3 regions of the Paenibacillus sp. MB22_1 genome follow, and region 1 is predicted to be linked to each of the others. Evidence: predicted binding sites of a transcription regulator. Region 1 holds the regulator's gene; each other region holds the start of a gene.

Region 1 (4,240 bases):
AATCGCCCACTGCCGATATAGGAACCATCCACCAAATAATACAAGGGCGGAAATAGCAATGCTTGCAGCAATTGGTCCAATACGCAGTTTCACGTGATGCCCCCCTTATCTATATAAACTATCAACTCTGTGATATATATTCCCGTATATCAAAACTACAAATATGAGTATATCACATCGTATATCAAATTTCGAAGAAAAGTGTGAAGATATTTAAAAATGAACGCTAGTAGTTCTACCCCGAAATGCTACTTTTTCTCAAGCCAAAAAATAAAACGGTTCCGCGATTCAGGCTCTTCGCCTAAACAACGAAACCGTTTATTTATGATTGATCCATAGCCCCCCTGTCAGCGGTTCGGCAGGGTGAACACTTCCGGCAAAGCTTCGCCGGTCGTGAAACTGAAAAACCGATAATAATGGTGGTCCTTCTCTTTATAGAACAGCTGCCACACCAATTGGTTATTGTATATGCCTGGCAGCAGCCGAACCACCCGGATCCCCGGCAACGATTGTTTGATGATCTCACGCATTTGGCTCTCGGACTTGCCATCGGACAGCAAGCGTACCTCTGGATCATGTCCTTCCCTTAACCAGACCATCATTTGGCGGCCGGATGCATCCTCCCCTTGCACGACCCAGGTAACTTCATCCCATACCGACTTCCAAACCTTGTCGCCCCGGACGAGATCCGTCTCCTGCTTCGCCTGCTGGATAGCGGCTCTTTCGGCTTTCCACGTATCCTCATGAATGTATAGATAAAACCGGTGGAGACCCAGGAGCACGATCAACAGAATCACGAGGGACAGCAGGATCCATTTCGTTCGCTTCCTCAAGCTACTCTTCCTTTCCCTTCCTAAGCAAGCAGCCTCCTTCAGGAAACCGCGCGCCGCTCATTATCGTGCCAACAGTCCCTCAAACGCCGCTTGCGCCTCGTAGCGGATGCGTTCTTCATCCAGTGTCAGACAAGCACCGTGCTTGACTACCTGCTTACCGTTGACCCAGACATGCTCTACATCTTTGGCGCCAGCGGAATAAACGGTATGGGAGATATAATCCGTTCTCGGCAGGAAATGGGCTTGCTCCGTATTTAAGGCGATGATATCCGCCTTCATGCCAGCAGCCAGCTTGCCTGTATTTTGCAAGAAGACCGATTTCGCGCCGTATTCCGTCCCCATTTTCAGAGCTTCCAGCGCAGGAACCGCCGTTGGATCGCCGGATACGCCTTTATGAATCAGCGCAGCCAAACGAATCTCCTCCAGCATATCCAGGTTATTATTGCTCGCCGGACCGTCAGTACCCAGCGATACAACTACGCCCTTCTTCAGGAGTTCCGGTACGCGGGCGACCCCGCTGGCCAGCTTCAGGTTACTGCCTGGGTTATGCGAGATGGTAACGCCGTGCGCTGCCAAGATGTCGATTTCCTCGTCCGTCAAATGCACAGCGTGGGCAAGCAGGGTCGGGCGGGAGAACATCCCCAGCTTCAGCAAATGTTCTACCGGGCGGACGCCGTAATCGTTAACGTTCTGCTCTACCTCGGCGCGCGTCTCCGACATATGCGTGTGCATCGGCAAATCGAGATCATGGGCAGCTTGCACAAATTTCTCGATAAAGGCTGGCGGGCAGGTGTATGGTGCATGCGGCGACATCATCGTGGTGATGCGGCCTTCTGCCTTGCCGTGCCAGTTCTGAGCAAACGCGATCGCTTCTTTGAGCTTCTGATCTTGCTCTTCCGGGGAGCACAACCCGATGGCCCCGCGCATCAACACGGCGCGAATACCCGATTCCTCCACGACTTTGGCCACTTCGTCCATGTGATCGTACATATCCAGGAACGTCGTCGTCCCGCCCTTGAGCATTTCCAACACAGATAACGCCGTACCGGCATACACATCCGCCGCAGTAAATTTGGCTTCCATCGGCCACATTTTCTCCTGCAGCCAGGTTTGCAGCACCATATCATCCCCATAGCCGCGCAGCAGCGACATCGCCGCATGGCCATGGGTATTGATCAGGCCCGGCAGGAACAACAACCCTTTGCCGTCCAACGTTTCGGCGCCTTCCACGCCTTCCGGGCGCTCTTCGCCAATATAGCTGATCGTATCGCCCTCAACGAGCATATATCCGTGAATTACAGGACGGTCCGCATTTAAGACGGCAAACGTCCCGTTCTTAATTAACCATTTACGACTCATACGTTGCTTGTTTCCTTTCCGTCTTCCAAGTAGTAAGCCAAGCTCAGCAAATCAGTAGTGAAGTCAGCCGCATGGATCCGAACTTCCGGCGGAACCTTCAGAATCGTTGGCGCGAAGTTCAGAATCGCACCGATTCCGGCGGCAACCAGCTCATCCGCTACGCGTTGCGCCTCCGTATCCGGCACGGTGATGATGCCGATGCGGATATTTTTCGCCCGGACGGTTTCCGCCAGCTCTTCGATCGGCTGAATCGTGATGTTGTTGATCTGCTTGCCGATCTTAGCCGGTGAAGCGTCGAACACCGCAACAATCTTCATATTATCCTTCAAATACGCATTATAATTCGAAAGGGCTTGCCCCAGATTCCCGGCACCCACCAGCGCGACGTTAATCTGTTGGTCCAGATTGAGAATTTGTTGAATTTTTTCAATCAAATAAGCGACATCGTAGCCGATCCCCTTCCGGCCAAAATCGCCGAAATAAGCCAAATCCTTACGGATTTGCGCCGGATTGAGATCCAGCTTCTGTCCGAGCTCCTGGGAGGACACCGTTGGCACCTCCCGTCGGCTGAGTTCATTTAAGAAACGCAGGTAAACCGGCAGTCTGCGGACGACAGCGTCCGAAATTTTATCTGACTTCATGCTTGTTCCCCCTATTCTTCAATGCGATCTATGAAGCGGCTTAGGCTTCGGGATTTAACCATTCCGAGATGCGCGGAACCATCTGAGTTAATGGCATATGCTCCATCTTCGGTCCGGGCAAAGAGTATAAGAAATATTTTCCATAATAAGATTCCAGGATCCGGGTATCATAAACGATCACGATGCCGCGGTCCTGCGACGAGCGGACAAGTCGTCCGAATCCTTGCTTAAAGCGGATAACCGCTTGCGGGACGGACAGTTTCATGAATGGATTCTTCTTCTCCCGCTGCAGGCGTTCGCTCTTCGCTTCCATCAGCGGGTGGTTTGGCGGCTGGAACGGCAAGCGTACGATCGCTAAACTGGTCAGCGCCTCGCCAGGAATATCCACCCCTTCCCAAAAGCTGCTTGTCCCGAGCAGCACCGATGCGCTGTTCCCTTGGAACCGCCGGGTCAGTTTGGTGCGGCTGCCGCTGTCCATCCCTTGTCCGATCACCGTGATTCCCTCCGCTGCGAGCAGTTCCTTCAGCGGGTCATACACCTGCCTGAGCATCCGATAGGATGTAAACAGCACCAGCATGCGACCTTGCGTCGCCACCGCGGCATCCGCCAGCGATTGCACCAGCGTATGAATGAAATGGTCATCCCCCACGCTGCCCTTCACACTTGGAAAATCGCGCGGGATCACCAGCAACGCCTGATCGCGGTAGTTAAACGGCGAGGGCAGCATCGCTGTGATCAACCGATCCTCTTCCGCCGCCTCAGTCAAGCCAAGCTGCTCGATCATATATTGGAACGATTTATCCACCGATAAAGTCGCGGACGTCATTACGACGCTCTTCTTCCGGTCGAAGAAAAATTGCTTCAATTGAGCGCTGACGTCAATCGGCACCGCATACATTTGGAGCGACCGGCTACGGAAGTTCCCGTTCGCCTCCATCCAATAGACGGTGTCCTCGCTCTCCAGCTTCATGAAGAAGCGCAGCGCTTCCCGTTCCCCGGCTAAATCTTTAAACAAGCCGCTGATATCGGTGATCAGGCTCTCCGCTGCATAATCGTCCTGCTCTTCTCGGATTTCGGACAGGAGGCGCTCCCCTTTCCGAAGCACGTCGCCAAGACCTACGTAAATTTGATTTTCGAGCGCGGTCAGCGTCTCCCAATCCTTTGGTTTTCGATTCGGCAACAGCCGGTACACGAATTGCCCGGGATCGCCAGGGGCGGCGTCGCTGCGGTCAGGCATCAAGCTGAACAGCAGCTCGCTGAGCTTGTCCCAGCTCTCCTTCACGTCCACCAGCGTTGGATAGATTCCGTCGATGACTGAGCACCATTCTGAGGCTTTCTCCGCGCCCGACGCTTCAAGCGAGCTGCGAAGGTTGGCCAGCTGCCCCGTCTTGCTGTCTTTAAATAACC
Region 2 (4,240 bases), 190 kb from region 1:
AAAGTAGGTGTACGTGTGGCTGATGTAATTGTTATTGGAGCAGGACCTGCAGGAGCTAGTGCAGCACTTTTCTTGGCGAAGGCAGGTAAAGAAACGCTCGTTCTGGACAGCAACTCCAGTATGACCAAACGGGCATGGATCGAGAATCATTACGGTGCGAAGGACATTTCCGGACCCGATTTGCTGAAGGTCGGCCGGGAGCAAGCGGAGAAATTCGGCGCGAAGTTCATTGAAGAGAAAGTGACTGACATCGATACGAACGGTGGTTCAACGGTTACGGTGAAGACCGAATCCGGCCGCAGTTATGAAGCGTCCCATATCATATTGGCCACCGGCGCGTTAACCGACCTTGCAAGCGCTATCGGTTTGGAGCTGAAGGAAGGCCGCGAACCTCGAATCAAAACGGTGATTGCTACGGATGGCCAAGGCCGTACGAGCATTCCGCGCATTTGGGCAGCAGGAACGGTTGCCGGGGTAAGCGTGCATACGATCATTACCGCGGGCGACGGCGCGAAGGTCGCGATTGAGTTGATCAGCGAAATGAACGGCGAACGCTACGTTGATCACGACGTACTTAAGTAAGACATCTGAACATACGACAGGCCTCCTATTTACGGGAGGTCTTTTATTTTTGCAAAATCAGGGGATGCCCGAAATTTGAGAACCTGCGCCTTGTCCGGTATGCTTAGGATGAAGGAATAGGATCATGCCGAAGTGGGGACAATGATGTGGAGAAAGGCAGGGCGGCTAAGTACATGAGATGGCGATGGTTCGTTGGATGTATGGCAGGACTGGCTATAATCATAATCGCGTCGGCGTGCGCCCGCGGCCAGATTATGGATCAACCGACACCAGCGGAGACGCAGACAACAGAAGTAGAACACCCCCACGATATCACATTAATGATTGATGGAGGCACCTTTATCCCTGATGTGACGCGTAACCTGCATTTTGATTATATCGACGGGTTAACGGTACGTCATGCCTTGGCAAGCAGCGGGATTGTCAAATTTACAGAGGACCAGTCCGCCATTCAATCGGTGGGGGAAGTGTCGCTGGATTCGGCATTGGAATGGGGAACCCGGCTGAATGATAAGGAACTCGCCCCTACGAACTGGGATCAGGAGCTGCAAATGGGCGACAAGCTGTTGGTATACGTCAAGACGGTGGACAGCTATGAAGCGATCCCTCCGCTGGCGTCTTTGCTGTTGATTATCGACGGGGGCAGTCAGAAGCAATATTTTGTCCATAAATACAGTGATAACACCACCGTTCGAGATCTCCTGAAGCACAGTGGATTGGTACAGTTTAACCCTAACCATAAATCAATTATCTCTGTCGGCGGCTATACCCCTAAGCAGGACGAGCAATGGATCCTGAAAGTGAATGGGAAGAAGCTGCTGGATAATGGCCTGGATATGAGATTAAAGCCGCAAGACTACGTGGAGATTACCTTGGCGACGCAATAGAAGTACGATGTAACTTAGAGATCCGTAATCCTGGTGATCATCCGGGAGAGCGGATTTTTTTACAGAACATTGAAAAAGTTATGACAAAAGTATGTTAAAATTTTCACAATTAATGTGAATGGAATCACAAAGCCCTCCTTATTTGAAAAGTATACTGGGAGCATGGGAGCACTTCAAATTTTAACTATCGCCAAGTTGCATGAGACCCAGGTATTTATTGGAGGAGGCATTCTAAAGATATGGGAATGGAACGAGAGAAACTAGTTGTTATCGGTAACGGAATGGCCGGAATCAGCACGGTAGAGCAAATCCTGAAGTTGACTACGAAATTTGACATTACGGTATTCGGAAGCGAGCCGCATCCGAACTACAATCGAATTATGCTGTCATATGTGCTGGAAGGCAGCAAAACGCTGGACGATATCGTGCTGAACGATTTGAACTGGTACAAAGAGAACGGGATCACCCTGCATGTCGGAACTGCAGTGGAACGGATTGATGCCGAAGCCAAAGAGGTCGTCGCCGATAATGGGTTGCGCGTCCCGTACGATAAAGTGCTGATTGCAACGGGCTCCAATTCGCTGATCTTGCCGATTCCAGGCAGCGATAAGGAAGGGGTCGTTGGCTTCCGTGACATCGCGGACTGCAAGCAAATGTTGGAGGCGGCGAAGACCTACAAGAAGGCGGCCGTCATTGGCGGTGGACTGTTGGGATTGGAAGCGGCCAAAGGCCTTGTGCAACTGGGGATGGACGTGACGGTTGTACATTTGATGGAAGATCTGATGGAACGCCAGTTAGACCATCAGGCAGCGAGCATGTTGAAAGCAGAGTTGGAGCGGCAAGGGATCAAATTTAAGATGGGCGCACAAACGACGGAGCTGTTTGGCGACCATCGGGTTCGCGGCCTGCGCTTTGCCGACGGGACGGAGCTGGAGGCGGAATTCGTCGTTATGGCTGTGGGAATCCGACCTAATGTTGCGGTTGCTAAAGCCAGCGGCATCGAAGTGAACCGTGGGATCGTCGTGAACGACTATCTGCAAACCTCGCTTGAAGGTGTGTATTCTGTGGGGGAATGTACGGAGCACCGCGGGGTTTGTTACGGTCTGGTTGCGCCTTTGTTCGAGCAGGGGATGGTGTTGGCGAAGCATATCAGCGGCGTGGATACCGCGCCTTATGAGGGTTCGGTCGTATCGACCAAGCTCAAAATTTCCGGCGTGGATGTATTCTCCACCGGTGAATTTATCGATGGACCGGAGCATACAGTGATCGTCAGCAAGGACGAGTGGAAACGCACCTATAAGAAAATTTTGCTGAAGGACGGCAAGCTGGTTGGGGCAGTGCTGTTCGGGGATATCACAGATTCGGCTGAGCTGCAGAAGCTGATTAAGCAAGGCGCGGAGATGACCGATGAGTTGTACGAATCGCTGATAGGCCGGGGCTGCTGCGGCGGCACCAAGAAGAAGGCATCGGTCGAAACGATGAGCGATGAGGAAATCGTCTGCGGCTGTAACGGGGTTACGAAAGGCGCGATCGTGGAGTGCATTGTGACTCAGGGCATGACGACGGTCGACGAGATTAAGGCCAGCACCGGAGCGACCCGTTCTTGCGGCGGTTGCAAACCGGTCGTCGAGCAAATCCTGCAATATGTGCTTGGCGACGGCTTTACCCAAACGGCGAAACAGGGGATCTGCGGCTGCACAACGCTTAGCCGGGACGAGATCGTTGCCGAGATTAAGGCGAAAGGGCTGCAGACAACGAAAGAAGTGATGAACGTGCTCGGATGGACGCAGCCGGAAGGCTGCTCGAAGTGTCGGCCGGCCATCAACTACTACCTGGGCATGATCTATCCGGATACACATGAGGATGAGAAAGCCTCGCGTTTCGTGAACGAACGGATGAATGCCAACATTCAAAAGGATGGCACGTATACCGTGGTGCCGCGGATGTACGGCGGCGTCACGACGCCGGAGGATCTGAAGAAAATCGCCGATGTTTCGTTGAAATACAATGTTAAGGTGGTCAAGGTCACGGGCGGCCAACGGCTGGACTTGATCGGCGTGAAGAAAGAGGATCTGCCGAAAGTGTGGGCGGAGCTGGATATGCCGTCGGGTTATGCCTATGCCAAATCGTTGCGCACCGTAAAAACCTGCGTTGGTTCGCAGTTCTGCCGCTTTGGCACCCAAGATTCGATGGGCATGGGCGCGCTGCTGGAGCGAAAATTCGAGCGGCTGGACTTCCCGGCGAAATTCAAGATGGCGGTAAACGGATGTCCGCGTAACTGCGCCGAGTCGTGCACCAAAGATATCGGCATCGTTGGCAATGACGGCGGTTGGGAAGTCTTCATCGGCGGCAACGGCGGGATCAAGCCGCGCTTGGCGGATTCGCTGTGCAAGGTGAAAACCGATGAGGAATTGATTGAAGTGTGCGGCGCGCTGATGCAGTACTACCGTGAAACCGGCAACTACCTGGAGAGAACGTCGGAGTGGGTGGAACGGATGGGGCTTGAGCATATCCGCTCGGTTGTCGTTGACGATGTCAAGAACCGCAAAGCGCTGATGGAACGGATTGAATTTGCTTTGAAGCAAGTATCGGATCCATGGAAAAAAGTGCTGAACGACAAGGAACAGCTTGGCAAATTGTATCACTCGTTAGAAGTGAGCAGCCAGCTTTAATACAGCGTTCATAGGGAAAGGGGTTATGGTGCATGAGTATGGAGAGTAAGGGAGAAACGTTTTATCCTGTTGGCGCCTTGGAGGATTTTCTGCCGCAAA
Region 3 (4,240 bases), on a different contig from region 1:
CTTCAACCAGTTGACCGGATTTAATGAGCATCAGGATATTGCCAGCCGGCTTGTATCGATCGTGCAAGAGGTGTAGCGGATGGAAGAAATGAAGAGCTTGCTAGTGTTGGACCGGTTCCGTGGTGCATTCGAGAAGATGGGCGTGGATTATTCGGTGATGCGCCGAATCGTTCAGGTAAAGCTGGCGATGGATGCGAGAAGGAAGCCTACGCTGGCCAAAAGTTCAAATCAGAAGCGGAAACAGGATACCGCGGAGAGCAACCAGTTTCTGCGCTCGCTGTGGTTGTACGTCCTGTTTGGCGGATTTAGCTCGATGTTCGTGCTGATGGGGGACAATCTGCTGTTTCAGATGAGCATCTTGTTCGGCATTATGATGTTTATGGTCATGACTTCGATGATCTCCGATTTCTCCTCGGTGCTGCTGGATATTCGGGATCGGAGCATTTTGGCGACGAAGCCGATCAACCGCCGCACGCTCACGATGGCGAAGACGGTACATATTTTTATTTATTTGTTCTTTTTGACCGGAGCCATTGCGGTGATTCCGCTGGCGGTCGGATTATTCCGGCAAGGGATCGGGTTCTTTGCTCTGATGCTGCTGGAGCTGATCCTGATGGATCTGTTGATCGTGGTGTTAACCGCGCTGTTGTATTTGGTCGTGCTGCGGTTTTTTGACGGTGAGAAGCTGAAGGATATGATCAATTACGTGCAAATCGGGATGACAATCACGATTGCGGTAGGTTATCAGGTGTTGGTCCGGCTGTTCGACTTCACGGAGATGGACATCGTCTTCAAGCCGGCGTGGTGGCAGTACCTGGTGCCGCCGGTATGGGTGGGCGCTTCCTTCCAAACGCTGCTTCACCCGGGCGAAGGTATGACGTATGCCGGTCTGGCGGTGCTGTCCGTCGTTGTTCCGCTGGCCGCGTTCCTGCTGTACCTGAAGCTGATGCCGGCGTTGGAGCGGAACCTGCAGAAGCTGGCAGAACCCAGCGCGAAGAGCGGGCAGCGGTCGGGGAAGATGCTGCGCCGAATCTCCGATTGGCTATGCTCCACGCCGCAGGAGAGCGCCTTTTTCCGTTTCACCTGGTCGATGCTGGGAACGGAGCGTGAGTTTAAGCTGAAGGTGTACCCTTCCCTGGGCTTCTCTATCGTGTTTCCTTTCATCTTCTTATTCTCGAACGGACTCGATCAGGGCTTGGAAGGGATCTCCGGTTCCCGTTCGTATTTGTTCATTTATTTTAGCGGGATTATGCTGCCAACGCTCATCATGATGCTGCGTTACTCCTCCCGATATAAAGCGGCTTGGATCTACCGGACCGCCCCGATCACCAGCGAAGCGTCTATTTACAAAGGGGCCTTGCTGGCGAGCTTGGTTCGGCTTATGCTGCCTTTGTATGTGGTGGAGGCGGCGATTTTTGCCGTGCTGTTCGGAGCGTCCATTATCCCTGACTTGATTGTGGCAGGACTCGCGATGTTTGCTTACGCGATTTTTTGTTTCCTATGCATGCGCAAGGGACTACCTTTCTCTGAACCCTTTGAAGCGGCGGGGCAGCAAAACCAATCCTTTGTTTTCATGGGGTTGATGCTGCTGCTCGGCGGATTTGGCTTGCTGCATTGGCTTGCAACGTCGCTTCCGTTTGGGGTTGTGGCCTACGGGCTGCTGATGATCGCAGGGACGTGGCTGGGATGGAGACTGGCTTTTCGGACGCAGGGAACGAAGAAGGTGGCAAGACCGGATGGCAATGACTAAGAACAACGGGCCGCGAATTCGCCGGGAAAAGATCACCGTGACTCGGATGATCGCACTATATTGCCGTAAGGAACATGAGGACAGGGAACGAACTCCTAGGCGTGCAGCGGTTCATCATCCCGCGTCCGTGTTGTTATGTGACGAGTGTGCCGAACTTCACCACTATGCCGAGCAGCGGCTGGACCGCTGCCGGTTCGGTGAAGGGAAGACCACGTGCCTGACGTGCCCGGTGCATTGTTATGCGCCGATCCAGCGGGAGCGGATTCGCCGGGTGATGGCTTTTGCCGGTCCGCGGATGCTTTGGCGGCACCCGGTGTTAACGCTGAGGCACCTCCTTGATGGCGTGAAGAAAGGCCATTCACAGTAATTTCATAAATTGGGCGACCCTCAAAAAATGTTGATCTGATGCGGGTTTCAGGCCAATATTCGGAATTGTGACATATCTCATGTGATTTCTGTCACAAAATTATTACTTTTTCCCCGTTCGTTTTCATGGATCAGTGATAGAATTCACATTAGATAATAATTATTTGAAAGTAGGGGAAAAGAAATGCTGGATCCGATTGTGCTTGCTCGCCTGCAGTTTGCGGTGACAACGATTTTCCATTTCTTCTTCGTACCTTTGTCCATCGGCCTGGTGGTGCTGATCGCCATCATGGAAACGATGTACGTCGTGAAGGGCAAAGAAGAATACAAACGGATGGCCAAGTTTTGGGGGAAACTGTTCCTTATCAACTTTGCGGTAGGGGTCGTGACGGGGATTCTCCAAGAATTCCAGTTCGGGATGAACTGGTCGGATTACTCTCGCTTTGTTGGCGACGTATTTGGTGCGCCGCTGGCGGTGGAGGCGCTGTTTGCCTTCTTTATGGAATCAACATTTATTGGGCTGTGGATCTTCGGTTGGGATCGTTTGTCCAAAAAAGTGCACCTGTTGTGTATTTGGCTAGTTGCTTTAGGGACGACCGTCTCGGCGTTCTGGATTTTGGCCGCGAACTCGTTTATGCAACGTCCGGTTGGTTTCGAGATCAACAACGGCCGCGCAGAAATGAACGACTTCTTCGCTTTGATCAGCAACGGGCAATTGTGGGTGGAATTCCCGCATACCGTGTTGGGCGCTTTTGCCACAGGAGCTTTCTTGATCGCTGGGGTCAGCGCTTATAAATTGATGAAACGTCAAGATGTGGCGTTCTTCAAAAAATCGTTTACGATCGGCATTATCGTGGCCTTGATCGCTTCGTTCGCCACGGCGTTGTTTGGTCACCAACAAGCGCAGTACCTGGTGAAGACGCAGCCGATGAAAATGGCGGCTTCCGAAGGGCTGTGGGGCAAGTCGGGTGACCCTGCGCCTTGGACGCTGTATGCCCATATTGATTCGGACAATGGGAAGAACAATTTTGAGATCAAAATTCCTTACCTGCTGAGCTTCCTGTCTTACAGTAAGTTCTCCGGTGAGGTTAAAGGCATGCACGAGCTGCAGGCCGAATATGAACAAACCTACGGTCCTGGCGACTACATTCCTCCGGTACGGACGACCTTCTGGAGCTTCCGGATCATGATTCTCGCCGGCTGTTTGATGATCGTGCTTGGGATGTACGGAACGTATTTGGCATGGCGTAAAAAGCTTGAGAACCCCAAAAACAACTGGTTCTACCGTGTCATGTTGTGGTCGATTTCGCTGCCGTTTATTGCGAACACCTCCGGCTGGATTATGACGGAGATCGGGCGTCAGCCATGGACGGTATTTGGCTTGATGCAGACCGCGGATAGCGTATCGCCAAGCGTCACCGGCGGACAAATTCTGTTCTCCCTGATTGCCTTCACGCTCATTTATGGGGCGCTTGGCGCGGTGATGGCTTACTTGTTCGTGAAAGTGATCAAGAAAGGACCCAATGAGATCGCCATCACCAGCCGTGATCAGGTCGGGGATCCATTTGGTAAGGAGGGATATCATGTCTCTTAATGAGCTTTGGTTTGTCCTTGTCGCGGTGTTGTTTGTGGGGTTCTTCTTCTTGGAAGGCTTCGACTTCGGGGTGGGAATGAGCACCAAGTTTTTGGCCAAGAATGATATGGAACGCCGGGTTCTGATCAACTCGATTGGCCCGTTCTGGGATGCGAACGAAGTTTGGCTGCTGACCGCCGGTGGCGCGATGTTCGCCGCTTTTCCGAACTGGTACGCCACGTTGTTCAGCGGCTACTATACACCGCTTGTCGTTTTGCTTCTCGCCTTGATTGCGCGGGGCGTTGCCTTTGAGTTTCGCGGCAAGGTGGACAGCGGCAAATGGAAAGGCACCTGGGACTGGGCGATCTTCCTCGGCAGCCTGTTGCCTCCGTTCCTGCTGGGCGTTGTGTTCTCCGGCCTGCTGAAGGGCTTGCCGATTGGCGAAGACATGGAAATGAAGGCCGGACTGTTTGATATGGTGAACCTGTACACGTTGATCGGCGGGATCACGGTTGTGATGCTGTGCCTCGTTCACGGGCTGCTGTTTGCCT

The links. Region 1 encodes Rex, which represses fermentation and respiration genes when NADH is low (regulators of the CRP and FNR family bind a similar motif). Its sites were predicted from a motif close to TTGTGAAATATTTCACAA; they were not measured.
Region 2: a site for Rex is predicted at 1,561-1,578, ahead of nirB (nitrite reductase large subunit NirB). Genes of this name have one in related genera too.
Region 3: a site for Rex is predicted at 2,197-2,214, ahead of ACL02P_RS16230 (cytochrome ubiquinol oxidase subunit I). Genes of this name have one in related genera too.

What each region holds. Positions count from the first base shown of each region.
Region 1 is NZ_JBLADV010000001.1:1,080,028-1,084,267, reverse strand. Features, by position in the region: gene ACL02P_RS04990 (hypothetical protein) at 1-93, opposite strand, end outside; gene ACL02P_RS04985 (DUF5590 domain-containing protein) at 348-833, opposite strand; gene ACL02P_RS04980 (amidohydrolase) at 894-2,192, opposite strand; gene ACL02P_RS04975 (redox-sensing transcriptional repressor Rex) at 2,189-2,833, opposite strand; gene dinG (ATP-dependent DNA helicase DinG) at 2,874-4,240, opposite strand, start outside.
Region 2 is NZ_JBLADV010000001.1:885,947-890,186, forward strand. Features, by position in the region: gene ACL02P_RS03975 (FAD-dependent oxidoreductase) at 16-582, shown strand; gene ACL02P_RS03980 (hypothetical protein) at 756-1,469, shown strand; gene nirB (nitrite reductase large subunit NirB) at 1,709-4,141, shown strand; gene nirD (nitrite reductase small subunit NirD) at 4,174-4,240, shown strand, end outside.
Region 3 is NZ_JBLADV010000002.1:951,817-956,056, reverse strand. Features, by position in the region: gene ACL02P_RS16245 (ABC transporter ATP-binding protein) at 1-76, shown strand, start outside; gene ACL02P_RS16240 (hypothetical protein) at 80-1,750, shown strand; gene ACL02P_RS16235 (nitrous oxide-stimulated promoter family protein) at 1,737-2,117, shown strand; gene ACL02P_RS16230 (cytochrome ubiquinol oxidase subunit I) at 2,301-3,710, shown strand; gene cydB (cytochrome d ubiquinol oxidase subunit II) at 3,697-4,240, shown strand, end outside.